Regions from separate parts of the Streptomyces sp. NPDC046831 genome, predicted to be linked through region 1. Evidence: riboswitches for the same ligand, from Rfam matches in the RefSeq annotation. Region 1 holds a riboswitch; each other region holds the start of a gene.
What was found. Region 1 has a riboswitch for thiamine pyrophosphate ahead of thiO (glycine oxidase ThiO). Riboswitches for the same ligand answer to the same signal wherever they lie in the genome.
Positions count from the first base shown of each region.

Region 1 (4,098 bases):
TGGCCCAGATGCAGCACGTCGGAGCCGGCGGCGTGGGCGACGTCCGCCCGGTCGTTGACCGCGAGGAGCCTGCCGTGGCGGGCGCAGGCCTCGGCGAGGACCGCCAGGTGCTCCAGTTCCTCCGCCGCCTCCATGCCCTTGTCGCGCAGCTGCACGATGTCGACGCCGCCGGCCAGGACCGCGTCCAGGAACTCGGGCAGGTCGCCCTGGCGCCTGCGGGCGTCCGTGCAGAGGTAGAGGCGGGCGTCGGCGAGCCGGGCCCGGGCGGTGGCGGCGGCGGTGTCGGGCATGCGTGAGTCCCCCCGGACGGTCGTGTCGGACGGTGGTGGCGCACGGGCCGCGGCCCGCGCCGGCCGGCGCGGCGCCCGCGCGCGGGTCCTGGCCGGGCGGCCCGGGGCCGGCGCGGCGTCCGCGCGCGGGCCCTGGCCGGGCGGCCCGATGGCTGTGGCCCTCCCGGCCGTGGCCCCCCGGGTCACGGCCGGACGAGCCGGTGTCGTTCGGTCAGACGGCGAGCGCCTGGGCGCGGCGCTTCACCTCCGTGCCGCGATTCTCCCTGAGGGCCTGCGCGGGCGTGCCGGGCAGGGTCGGGTCGGCGGTGAAGAGCCACTCCAGCATCTCTTCGTCCGTGAAGCCGTCGTCGCGCAGGAGCGTCAGGGTGCCGGACAGGCCCTTGACGACCTTGTCCCCGTCGATGAAGTCGGCGGGCACGTGCAGCGCGCGGTTCTCACCCCGGCGCACGGCGATGAGCTGGCCGTCCTTGACCAGCTGCCGCACGCGCGTCACCTCGACGCCGAGCATCTCGGCGATGTCGGGGAGGGTGAGCCAGGCGGGGACGAGAGCATCGATCTTCGTGTCAATCTCGGTCACGGGATCAAGCGTGCCATCTCCGACCGACACTCGGAAGCCGGGGCCGTCCACCCGGGACACGCGCCCCCGGCCATGGCGCCGACCTCCCGCCCGTCCGCGTCGCCGGACGGCGACGCGGGCCGGACGGCACACCTAGGCCGTCGCCGCCTTCAGGGGCCGCGCGGGGTCCGCCAGCAGCTCCGCGTCCATGGGCGTGCCCGCCTCGATCAGGCGCCTGCCCTGGGCCAGGTCCCGCGGCCGGCCCACCGCGAGCAGGGCCACCAGGCGCCCCTCGCGCAGCCAGCAGACGGTCCACGCCGGGCCCGCCGGGTCGCCCCGCCGGACGGTGGTGTCGGCCGACGCGTGGTGGCCGGCGTACTGCACGAACCGGCCGAACTGCTCCGACCAGAAGTACGGCACCGGGTCGTAGACCGCCGGGGCCTCGCCGACGATGCCGGCCGCGACCGTGCGGGGGCCCTGGAGGGCGTTGTCCCAGTGGTGGATCAGCAGGCGCTCGCCGTACCGCCGGGAGGGGAAGGAGGCGCAGTCGCCGACCGCGTACACGTCCGGCACGGAGGTGCGCAGGTGTTCGTCGGCGACGATCGCGCCGTCCTCGCCCAGTTCGACGCCGGAGCCGGCCAGCCAGGCGGTGGCGGGGCGCGCGCCGATGCCGACGACGACGGCGCCCGCGGGCAGCCGCGTGCCGTCGTCGAGCACCACCGCGCCCGGTTCCACGTGCTCGACGCGCGCGTGCGTGCGCAGCACGGCGCCGCTGTCGGCGTACCAGGCGGCCATCGGGGCGGCCACGTCGGCGGGCAGTGCCCCCGCGAGCGGCCGGTCGGCGGCTTCCACGACGGTCACGGCGCAGCCCGCCTCCCGGGCCGCCGTGGCGAACTCGGCGCCGATCCAGCCCGCTCCGACGACCACGACGTCGTGCTGCCGGGCGAGCACGGGCCGCAGCCGTTCGGCGTCGTCCAGGGTGCGCAGCAGGTGCACGCCGGGCATGTCCTCGGTGCCGGGCAGCCGGATCGGTTCGGCGCCCGTCGCGAGGACGAGGACGTCGTACGGGACGGGGCCGGCGGAGGTGTCGAGGACGTGGGCGTCGGGGCGTACGGCCAGGGCCTCGCAGCCGAGCCGCACCTCGGTGCCGAGGGTCTCGAAGTCGACGTCGAAGGCGGAGCCCTCGGCCTTGCCGAGCAGGACGGCCTTGGACAGCGGAGGCCGGTCGTAGGGCTGGTGCGGCTCGGCGCCGATCAGCGTCACGGTGCCCTGGAAGCCCTGTTCGCGCAGGGCGACCGCGGTCTGCACGCCGGCCATGCCCGCGCCGGCGACGACCACCCGCCGCGGCTGTGACGTGCCCTGTTCCTGCGTCTGCTCGCTCACCTGATCACCTTAGTCAACTGACGCGGCGTCAGACAGGGGGCGTGCGCCGTGACGTGCTCCACAGCCGCGCCGGCCGCTCCCGCGCCGGGACCGGCGGTCACCGCCCGCGCCGGACCGCGGACCGGCCGCCGCCCGCCGCGGCGGTCAGCCGGCTGCCGCCGGCTGCTCAAGCCACCTGCTCCACCACGCTCGTCCCGCTGCCCGGCTGCGACTCCCACCGCCAGGTCTCCTCCAACCGCACCCGGCCGTCGGGCAGTTCGACCACCGTCGACACGCAGTGCCCGCTGGACGTGGTGCCGTCGGCCTTGAGCTGCACGTACCGGAAGTCGAGCCGGTCACCCTCCCTGGTACCCACGAGATGCCCGCGTACGACGTCGCCGCCCGCGTACTCGGCCCAGATCTCGCCGTCCTTCTCGTGGTAAGCGAAGCGGGTGCGCGTGCCCACCTGCCCCGGCGCCTGGTCGGCGACGGGGGCGAGGACGAGACCGTCGAGCGAGCGGGACATGCGGAAGGACTCCCTTACGAAGGCGCTGGTCCAAGGACTAGGGTGGCCACGGTACAAGCACTCGCGGGAGCCCGGACGCACCGGGCTGAGAGGGAGGCTGGCGGCCTCCGACCGTACGAACCTGATCCGGGTCATGCCGGCGAAGGGAGGGGCTGGACGCCCATGTCGTCTCCACGTACGTCAGACGTCCTCGTGCTCGGGGGCGGGCTCATCGGGCTGGTGACGGCCTGGCGCTCGGCACAGCGCGGGCTCGCCACCGCCGTGGTGGACCCCGAGCCGGGCGGCGGAGCCGCGCAGGTGGCCGCCGGGATGCTGGCCGCCGTCACGGAACTGCACTACGGCGAGCAGACGCTGCTCGCGCTGAACCTCGCCTCCGCCCGCCGCTACCCGGACTTCGCGGCCGAGCTGACCGAGCTGACCGGCCACGACCTCGGGTACCGCCGGTGCGGCACGCTCGCCGTGGCGCTCGACGCGGACGACCGCGCCCATCTGCGGGACCTGCACGCGCTGCAGCGGCAGTCGGGCCTGGACGCGGAGTGGCTGTCCGGGCGGGAGTGCCGGCGGCTGGAGCCGCTGCTCGCCCCGGGCGTGCGCGGCGGGCTCCGCGTGGACGGCGACCACCAGATCGACCCGCGGCGGCTGGCGGCGGCGCTGGTGGCGGCGTGCGAGCGGGCGGGCGTGGTCTTCCACCGGGCCTGGGCCGAGCGGCTCACCGTGGCGCGGGAGCGGGCCGCCGGCTGCGTCCTGCGTGACGGCACCGCGCTCGCCGCGGACCGGGTGGTGCTGGCGGCCGGCAGCCTCAGCGGGCAGCTCGCGGGCGTCCCGGACGACGTGCTGCCGCCGGTGCGGCCGGTGAAGGGACAGGTGCTGCGGCTGACCGTGCCGAAGCGGTACGCGCCCTTCCTCAGCCGGACCGTGCGCGCCGTGGTGCGCGGCAGCCACGTCTACCTGGTGCCGCGGCTCAGCGGCGAGCTGGTCGTCGGCGCCACCAGCGAGGAACTGGGCTGGGACACGACGGTGACGGCCGGCGGCGTGTACGAGCTGCTGCGCGACGCGCACGAGCTGGTCCCGGGCATCACGGAGCTGCCGCTGACCGAGACGCGGGCCGGGCTGCGCCCCGGCTCCCCCGACAACGCGCCGCTGCTGGGCCCGACGGCGCTGGACGGGCTGCTGCTGGCCACCGGCCACTACCGCAACGGGGTGCTGCTGACCCCGGTCACCGGGGACGCGCTGGCGCACGTCCTGACCACGGGCGACCTGCCCGAGGAGGCCCGCCCCTTTACCCCGAGGCGTTTCGGGGCCACCGCGCTCACGGAGCAGCCCGTATGACCGTGAACAAGCCGGCCGGCACCGCCGGCACGCTG
Region 1 is NZ_JBEYXZ010000004.1:1,178-5,275, reverse strand. Features, by position in the region: gene thiE (thiamine phosphate synthase) at 1-290, opposite strand, end outside; gene ABZ920_RS05075 (Rv2175c family DNA-binding protein) at 502-867, opposite strand; gene ABZ920_RS05070 (FAD-dependent oxidoreductase) at 1,000-2,229, opposite strand; gene ABZ920_RS05065 (hypothetical protein) at 2,396-2,734, opposite strand; TPP riboswitch at 2,788-2,899, shown strand; gene thiO (glycine oxidase ThiO) at 2,897-4,063, shown strand; gene thiS (sulfur carrier protein ThiS) at 4,096-4,098, shown strand, end outside.

Region 2 (4,098 bases), on a different contig from region 1:
CCACGCCCACGCGATCGGCAAATGCCTGCTGTCCCAGCTGGACGACGAGGCCCGCCGTGACCACCTAAGCCGCTATCCGGTGCGCTCGGTCACGCCCTACACAGTCCGGGACGACCACTCCTTCCTGCGCCGTCTGGAGCGGACGGGACGCATGGAACCGGTGACCGAGCGGCAGGAGTACGCGCTGGGGACGGTCTGCGCGGCGATCCCGGTGACGGTGGGCACGGCCGCCGCGACGCTGGCCTTCTCCCTCCCCGCCCACCAGGCCGACCGTCTGCTGCCCACAGCCCACCAACTGCAGAGCGAGGCCGGACGCCGGCTCGGCTCCCTGGCGCTCTCTATCAGCATCTGAAAACTCACTGGTTGTGATCTGTTGTGTACGTTCAGCAAGATGCCACAGTGTTTACGGGGATGATTCCCGGCCAGTCGACGGCAGATGACGGGGTAGCGATGCGCGAGTCCGTACAGGCAGAGGTCATGATGAGCTTTCTCGTGTCGGAGGAGCTCTCCTTCCGCATCCCGGTGGAGCTGCGGTACGAGACCTGCGATCCCTATGCCGTCCGGCTCACTTTCCATCTGCCGGGGGACGCCCCGGTGACCTGGGCCTTCGGGCGTGAGCTGCTGATCGACGGCGTGGGGACGCCGTGCGGGGACGGCGATGTGCGGATCTCGCCCGTCGGCACCGACTCCCCGAACGAGGTGCTGATCCGTCTGCAGGTCGGGGGCGACCGCGCCCTGTTCCGCTCGTCGACGGCCCCGCTGGTGGCGTTTCTCGACCGCACCGACAAGCTCGTGCCGCTGGGCCAGGAGGGTGCGCTCGCCGACTTCGACGCCCACCTCGACGAGGCGCTGGATCGCATCCTGGCGGAGGAGCAGAGCGCCGGCTGAAGCGCGACGGCGACGGGGCGTGCGGTGACGTAACGCTTCAGCGTCACTCCGGCCGACCTGGCCGACCCGGCCCCCGGGCCGGCCCATGCAGTTCGTCCAGCCCCTTCAGTGCTTGCGGCGCCGGCCCTTACCGCCGCGCGCCGGAACCGGCTGCGCGCCCGCGGTCGCCCGCGACTCGGGCCCCGGTCGGTCCGCGGAGACCATCAGGGCGGCGAGCGCGGTGGTGACCGGGACCGAGGCGACCAGGCCGATGGAACCCACCAGGGTGCGCACGATCTCCTCGGCGACCACTTCGCTGTTGGCGACCGTGCCGACACTGCTCTGCGCGATCGAGAAGAGCAGCAGCAACGGCAGCGCGGCACCGGCGTACGCGAGGACGAGGGTGTTGACCACGGACGCGATGTGGTCCCGCCCGATCCGGATGCCGGCCCGGTACAGCGCGCGCCAGCCCATGGCGGGATTGGCCTCGTGGAGCTCCCAGACCGCCGAGGTCTGCGTCACCGTCACGTCGTCGAGCACGCCCAGTGAGCCGATGATGACACCGGCGAGCAGCAGACCGCTCATGTCGATCGACGGGAACAGGCCGTGGATCAGGCCGGTGTTGTCGTCGGTGTTGCCGGTCAGCGCCGCCCAGCCGATGAACAGCGAGCCCAGGACGCCGATCAGCAGCAGCGAGATGAGGGTGCCGAGCACTGCGACGGAGGTGCGGGCGGACGGGCCGTGACACAGGTAGAGGGCGATCAGCATGATGGCGCTCGAACCCACCACCGCCACGACCAGCGGGTTGGAGCCCTGCAGGATCGCGGGCAGGACGAAGAAGTTCAGCACCAGGAAACTGATGGCCAGCGCCACCAGCGCCATGACGCCGCGCATCCGCCCGACGATCACCACCGCGAGTGCGAAGACGCCGGCCAGCAGCGCCATGGGGAAGCCCCGGTCGACGTCGGTGACCGAGTACTGCAGATCCCTGGGCGCGGAGGGTTCGTAGGCGACCACGACCTTCTGCCCCTTGCTCAGCTGCCGCGACTGGTCCGGCTGCACGATCTCGGTGAACGTACGGCCTTTGTCGCGCCCCGTGTCGACCCGGATCGTCGCCTTCCTGCAGGTGGCGGAGTCCTGCTGTTGCGCGGCCGAGCCCGCGTCGGCGGGGTCCGCACCGCTGGGCGGGCCCCCGGAGGCGTGCACCGACTTGCAGCTCACCTCGATCACCGTGGTGACCGTGGCCTGCTGGGTCTGCCGGTCGAAGCCGACGCCGCTGCGTTCGTGCGCCGGGGCGCCGCCGGGCCAGAGCACCCCGAGCCCGACGAGCACCGCAGCGGCGAACGGGATGAGGATCGCCGCTATCACCTTGCGGAGGTGCTGCGACACGGGGGCGGCGGGGCCATGACTGTGACTGTGCCCGTGCCCGTGCCCGTGCCCGGGTTCATGCCCGGGCGGGTGCTGCCGGCCGTCACCGGGCCCATGACCGGGGCCGTGGCCGAGCTCCTGGAGGCGCACGTCGCCCTGCCCGGTGCTCCGGCCGTCGCTCTGCCCGTGGCTCCGGCCGTCACCGGGTCCGTACCCGTGCGTGTCCGGGCCGGGGCCGCCCGCGGGACCGTTGCCGCCATCCGCACCCGAGCCGCCTGCCGGCCCGTGTCCGCGCCGTGGCCCGGGCGGGGGAAAGGGGAACTGCTGTGTCGAGGTCACCGCCCGATCATCGCAAGAACGACGGGGTCCTCTGTTCACCGCGCCCGAAGTGGCGCTAGCGTGGTGGCACCTTTGCACACGCGGGAGCTCGGAGCACCGGGCTGAGAGGGCGCTGACCTCCGTCTTCGCGATGTTTCACGTGGAACCAGCGATGTTTCACACGAAGCACCGGCAGACGGGAACCGCTGCGTCGACCGCCGAACCTGTTACCGGGTAATGCCGGCGTAGGGAGTAGGTCTCATGACCAACAAGGACGCACGCACGCCTGCCTCCACGCAGATCTCCAGCGACGGGGAGACCAGCAGGTCCGTCGGCTGGCACAAGACGTACGTCGAGGGCTCGCGCTCCGACCTGCGGGTGCCGGTCCGTCAGGTGCACCTGACCAACGGGCAGTCCGTCATCCTGTACGACACATCCGGCCCGTACACCGATCCACTCGTCGACACCGACGTCCGCCGGGGACTGCCGCCGCTGCGGGAGAACTGGATCATCGCCCGCGGCGACACCGAGGAGTACGCGGGCCGCCCCGTCCGGCCCGAGGACGACGGAATCAAGCACACCTCGCCGCGAGGCGGCCTGCGCAACCTCGACGCGATCTTCCCGGGGCGGCCCCGCCAGCCGCGCCGCGGCCGCGGTGGCGGGGCGGTGACGCAACTGGCGTACGCACGCCGGGGGGAGATCACGCCGGAGATGGAGTACGTGGCCATCCGGGAGAACGTGAGCCCGGAGGTCGTACGCGAGGAGATCGCGGCGGGTCGCGCGGTGCTCCCCGCCAACGTGAACCACCCCGAGACCGAGCCGATGATCATCGGCAAGCGGTTCCTGGTGAAGGTGAACGCCAACATAGGCAACTCGGCGGTGACGTCCTCCATCGAGGAGGAGGTCGAGAAGATGACCTGGGCGACCCGCTGGGGCGCCGACACGGTCATGGATCTCTCCACCGGCCGCAACATCCACACCACTCGCGAGTGGGTGCTGCGCAACTCCCCCGTCCCCATCGGCACGGTGCCGCTCTACCAGGCGCTGGAGAAGGTCGACGGCAGGGCTGAGGAACTGACCTGGGAGATCTACAAGGACACGGTCATCGAGCAGGCCGAACAGGGCGTCGACTACATGACCGTCCACGCGGGTGTCCGCCTCGCGTACGTTCCGCTGACCGCCCACCGCAAGACCGGCATCGTCTCGCGCGGCGGATCCATCATGGCCGCGTGGTGCCTGGCGCACCACAAGGAGTCGTTCCTCTACGAGAACTTCGAGGAGCTGTGCGAAATCCTCGCCGCCTACGACGTCACCTACTCCCTCGGTGACGGCCTGCGGCCCGGTTCGATCGCCGACGCCAACGACGAGGCGCAGTTCGCGGAACTCCGCACCCTCGGCGAGCTCAACCGGATCGCGAAGCGGCACGACGTCCAGACCATGATCGAGGGACCGGGACATGTCCCGATGCACAAGATCAAGGAGAACATCGACCTGCAGCAGGAGATCTGCGAGGAGGCTCCGTTCTACACGCTCGGCCCGCTGACG
Region 2 is NZ_JBEYXZ010000009.1:124,917-129,014, forward strand. Features, by position in the region: gene ABZ920_RS11290 (helix-turn-helix domain-containing protein) at 1-352, shown strand, start outside; gene ABZ920_RS11295 (SsgA family sporulation/cell division regulator) at 451-888, shown strand; gene ABZ920_RS11300 (YibE/F family protein) at 994-2,574, opposite strand; TPP riboswitch at 2,645-2,822, shown strand; gene thiC (phosphomethylpyrimidine synthase ThiC) at 2,815-4,098, shown strand, end outside.
Region 2: linked by a shared signal. The riboswitch ahead of thiC (phosphomethylpyrimidine synthase ThiC) and the one ahead of thiO (glycine oxidase ThiO) in region 1 are both predicted to bind thiamine pyrophosphate.

Region 3 (4,098 bases), on a different contig from region 1:
CGACGCCCAGCGCTCCAGCCGCTCGGCGAGCGGGTAGAACGCGCCGGACGGGCCGCGGGCCTCGGTGACACCGTCGGTATACAGCAGCAGAGTCGCCCCCGGCGGGAGGTCGGCCTGGTCCACCATGACCTCCTGCCCGTCCAGCATCCCCAGGCCCAGCGGGAGTTCCGGGACCGTCGGCTCCAGGGCGGCGACCGTGCCCTCGTTGATGAGCAGCGGCGGCGGATGGCCCAGGTTCGCCAGGCGCATCGGGCCCTCGTCGGGCAGTTCCAGCACGACCGCGGTCACGAAGGCCTCGTCGCCGTAGGGACTGCCCGAGCGGGGATCGGCGTTCGCCGCGGCGGACAGCTCCTCGACGTCCTCCACGAAGGTCGCCTCCAGCTCCCGCACCACCTCCACCAGCGGGCTGTCGTGCCGGACCGACTGCCGGAAGCTGTTGACCACGCAGCTGACCATCTCCAGCGAGGCCAGTCCCTTGCCCTGCACGTCCCCGAGCAGGATGCGCGCGCACGGCCCGTTGCGGGTGGCCGCGTAGAGGTCCCCGCCGATGGCGGCCTCCTCGTCCGCCGCCATGTACAGCGACGCCAGGTCGAACGGCCCGGTCCGGCGCGGCAGGGGGTGCAGCAGCACCCGCTGGGCGACCTCGGCCACCCAGCGCGACTGGGCGAGCTCCCGCTCCCTGCGCACCCGCACGGCACTGGCCGCCACGGCGGCCACGCTGATCAGTGCGATGGTGCCGATCTGCACCGCGAAGTTCGCGGTGTCCAGCTGGGCGTTCACGCCGGCGGCCACCACCGCGCAGGTCAGGGCGACGACGCACACCAGGATGACGCAGGGCGTGCTGCACAGGACGGCCGCGAACGTCGGAGCCGCGACCATGAGGGGACCGAGGCGGATGTCCGGCGGGGTGAGCGCGTCCACCACGAGCAGGACCACCGGGAGCAGGGCCAGCGCCAGCGTGAGCGTCGCGGGACGGCCCCGGAAGCCGGCGCACGACAGCCAGCCGCGGACGTCTCGCACTCCGACCACCTCCGGTGCCCGTCTTCCCGGCATCCCGAATCTCCCTCTCAGGCAACGGGCACGGAACGCCACCGGCAAGGGCCGTTCGGTCCCCAATCCGTACACGACCCGGACGGTCCCTCTTCCCCGCCTGCCGCGCCCGCGGATGCGGGCCGCAGCCGACGGCGCGCCCACCCGTACGCGCCGCGGGGGAGGCTCCCGGTGCTCGGAGGCGTCCTCGGGTGTACCGCGTGCGGGGCCGTGCGCCCGGTCGGCCGCCAAGTGGAAGAGGGCCGTGACCTGCGGGTCCACACACCCGGGGCGAACCGGTCGGGCCGCCCGGGGAGGGCCGGGGCCGGCCGGAAGGGCCGATGGCGACCGTCACGCAGGCCGAGGCCCCAGGTCACGCTGTTCGATCTGCGACACTGGTACAGCCATGCCTAAGCCCGGAGAACTCACTTTCGTCGCCCCGCGCGGAGCCAAGAAGCCGCCGCGGCACCTTGCCGACCTCACGCCTGCCGAGCGCAAGGAGGCCGTCGCCGAGATCGGCGAGAAGCCGTTCCGTGCCAAGCAGCTCTCGCAGCACTACTTCGCGCGGTACGCGCACGACCCCGAGCAGTGGACCGACATCCCCGCCGGCTCACGGGCCAGGCTGCGGGAGGCGTTGCTCCCCGAGCTGATGACCGTCGTCCGGCACCTGTCGACCGACCAGGGCACCACCCGCAAGACCCTGTGGCGGCTGTTCGACGGGACGCTCGTGGAGTCGGTGCTCATGCGGTACCCGGACCGGGTGACCATGTGCATCAGCTCGCAGGCGGGCTGCGGCATGAACTGCCCGTTCTGCGCCACCGGGCAGGCGGGCCTGGACCGCAACCTGTCCACCGCCGAGATCGTGCACCAGATCGTCGACGGGATGCGGGCCCTGCGCGACGGCGAGGTGCCCGGCGGTCCGGCGCGGCTGTCCAACATCGTTTTCATGGGCATGGGCGAGCCCCTCGCGAACTACAAGCGCGTCGTCGGCGCCATCCGGGCGCTCACCGACCCCGAGCCGGACGGGCTGGGGCTGTCGCAGCGCGGGATCACCGTGTCGACGGTCGGGCTGGTGCCGGCCATCCACCGGTTCGCCGACGAGGGCTTCAAGTGCCGGCTCGCCATCTCCCTGCACGCGCCCGACGACGAACTGCGCGACACCCTCGTGCCGGTGAACACGCGCTGGAAGGTGCGCGAGGTGCTCGACGCCGGGTTCGAGTACGCCGCCAGGTCCGGGCGCCGGCTCTCCATCGAGTACGCGCTCATCCGGGACATCAACGACCAGGCGTGGCGTGGCGACCGGCTCGGCCGGCTGCTCAAGAACAGGCCCGTGCACGTCAACCTCATCCCGCTGAACCCGACGCCGGGCTCGAAGTGGACCGCCTCGCGGCCCGAGGACGAGAAGGCGTTCGTCGAGGCGATCGCCGCCCACGGGGTCCCGGTGACCGTCCGGGACACCCGGGGCCAGGAGATCGACGGGGCGTGTGGTCAGCTCGCGGCGACCGAGAGGTAGTCTGAGGCGGTCCCAGAACCGCATACTCGACTCGTCTTCACATCCGTACATCTTCATATTCCGACAGGGGAGCGCCACAGCGCTGAGAGTGCGGCACACAGGCCGCAGACCCTCTGAACCTCGCCCAGGTCATTCTGGGTAGGGAGATCGGTCATCACTCGAGCTGTTGCGCCCTGCCCGGGGGCCCGCGGACCTTCTCCGCGGGCCCCCGGGCAGGGCCGCGTCTCTTCCTGGTCACTCCAGGAGGAAGTAAGTGCACACCAAGACCTTCGTGGCCGTGGCGGTCGGGCTCGGCCTCGTCACGCTGTCCGCCTGCGGGTCGTCGAACGGCTCCGCGGACGGGAGCGGCGGCGACTCCCGCACCGTGACCCTGGTCAGCCACGACTCGTGGGCCGTGTCCGAGAACGTCATCAAGGAGTTCGAGAAGGAGTCCGGGTACACCGTCAAGGTCCTCAAGGACGGCGACGCGGGCCAGGCCGTCAACAAGGCCGTCCTCACCAAGGACCATCCGCAGGGCGACGTGTTCTTCGGCGTCGACAACACGCTGCTGTCGCGGGCGCTCGGCAACGGGCTGTTCCAGCCGTACGAGGCCGAGGGACTCGACAAGGTCGGCGCGGCCTACCAGCTCGACCGGGGCAGGCACCGGGTCACGCCGGTCGACTACGGCGACATCTGCGTCAACTACGACAAGGCGTACTTCAGCCGGCACCGACTGGCCCCGCCGCAGACCTTCGACGACCTCACCAAGCCGGCCTACAAGAACCTCCTCGTCACCGAGAACGCCGCCACCTCCTCGCCCGGCCTCGGCTTCCTCCTCGGCAGCGCGGCGAAGTACGGCGACGGGGACGCCGCCGGGGGCGGCTGGCAGGGCTACTGGAAGAAGCTCGAGGCCAACGGCGTGAAGGTCGTCGACGGCTGGGAGCAGGCCTACAACGAGGAGTTCTCCGGCTCGGCCGGCGGCCGGAAGGCCAAGGGCGACCGGCCGCTCGTCGTCTCGTACGCCTCCTCGCCGCCCGCCGAGGTCGTCTTCGCGGACCCGAGGCCGAAGACCGCCCCCACCGGGGTCGCGGCCGGCACCTGCTTCCGGCAGATCGAGTTCGCCGGACTGCTGAGGAACGCCCGCAACACCGAGGGCGGCAAGGCCCTCATCGACTTCCTGATCTCCCGGCGGTTCCAGGAGGACATGCCGCTCAACATGTTCGTCTACCCCGTGACCGAGGGCGCGGCCGTGCCCGCCGAGTTCACCCAGTACGGCCCGGCCGCCAGGAGCCCCCAGACCATGGCCCCCGGCGAGATCGCCGACCACCGCGACGAGTGGGTCAAGGCGTGGACGTCGCTCGTCCTGAAGTAGCCCCGCGCAGGGGCCGGGCGGGGAGCGCGGCACGGCTCGGGCTGATGCTCGGGCCGGTCGCGTTCTTCGCCGTGTTCTTCGCCTACCCGGTGGCGGCGATCGTCGCGCGCGGCCTGCGGGTCGACGGCGTCTGGCAGGCCGGGCGGATCGCGGACGTGCTCGGGCAGAGCGGCATCCGGCACGTGCTGTGGTTCACCACCTGGCA
Region 3 is NZ_JBEYXZ010000017.1:92,356-96,453, forward strand. Features, by position in the region: gene ABZ920_RS17070 (PP2C family protein-serine/threonine phosphatase) at 1-1,020, opposite strand, end outside; gene rlmN (23S rRNA (adenine(2503)-C(2))-methyltransferase RlmN) at 1,436-2,542, shown strand; TPP riboswitch at 2,598-2,705, shown strand; gene ABZ920_RS17080 (thiamine ABC transporter substrate-binding protein) at 2,796-3,893, shown strand; gene ABZ920_RS17085 (iron ABC transporter permease) at 3,869-4,098, shown strand, end outside.
Region 3: linked by a shared signal. The riboswitch ahead of ABZ920_RS17080 (thiamine ABC transporter substrate-binding protein) and the one ahead of thiO (glycine oxidase ThiO) in region 1 are both predicted to bind thiamine pyrophosphate.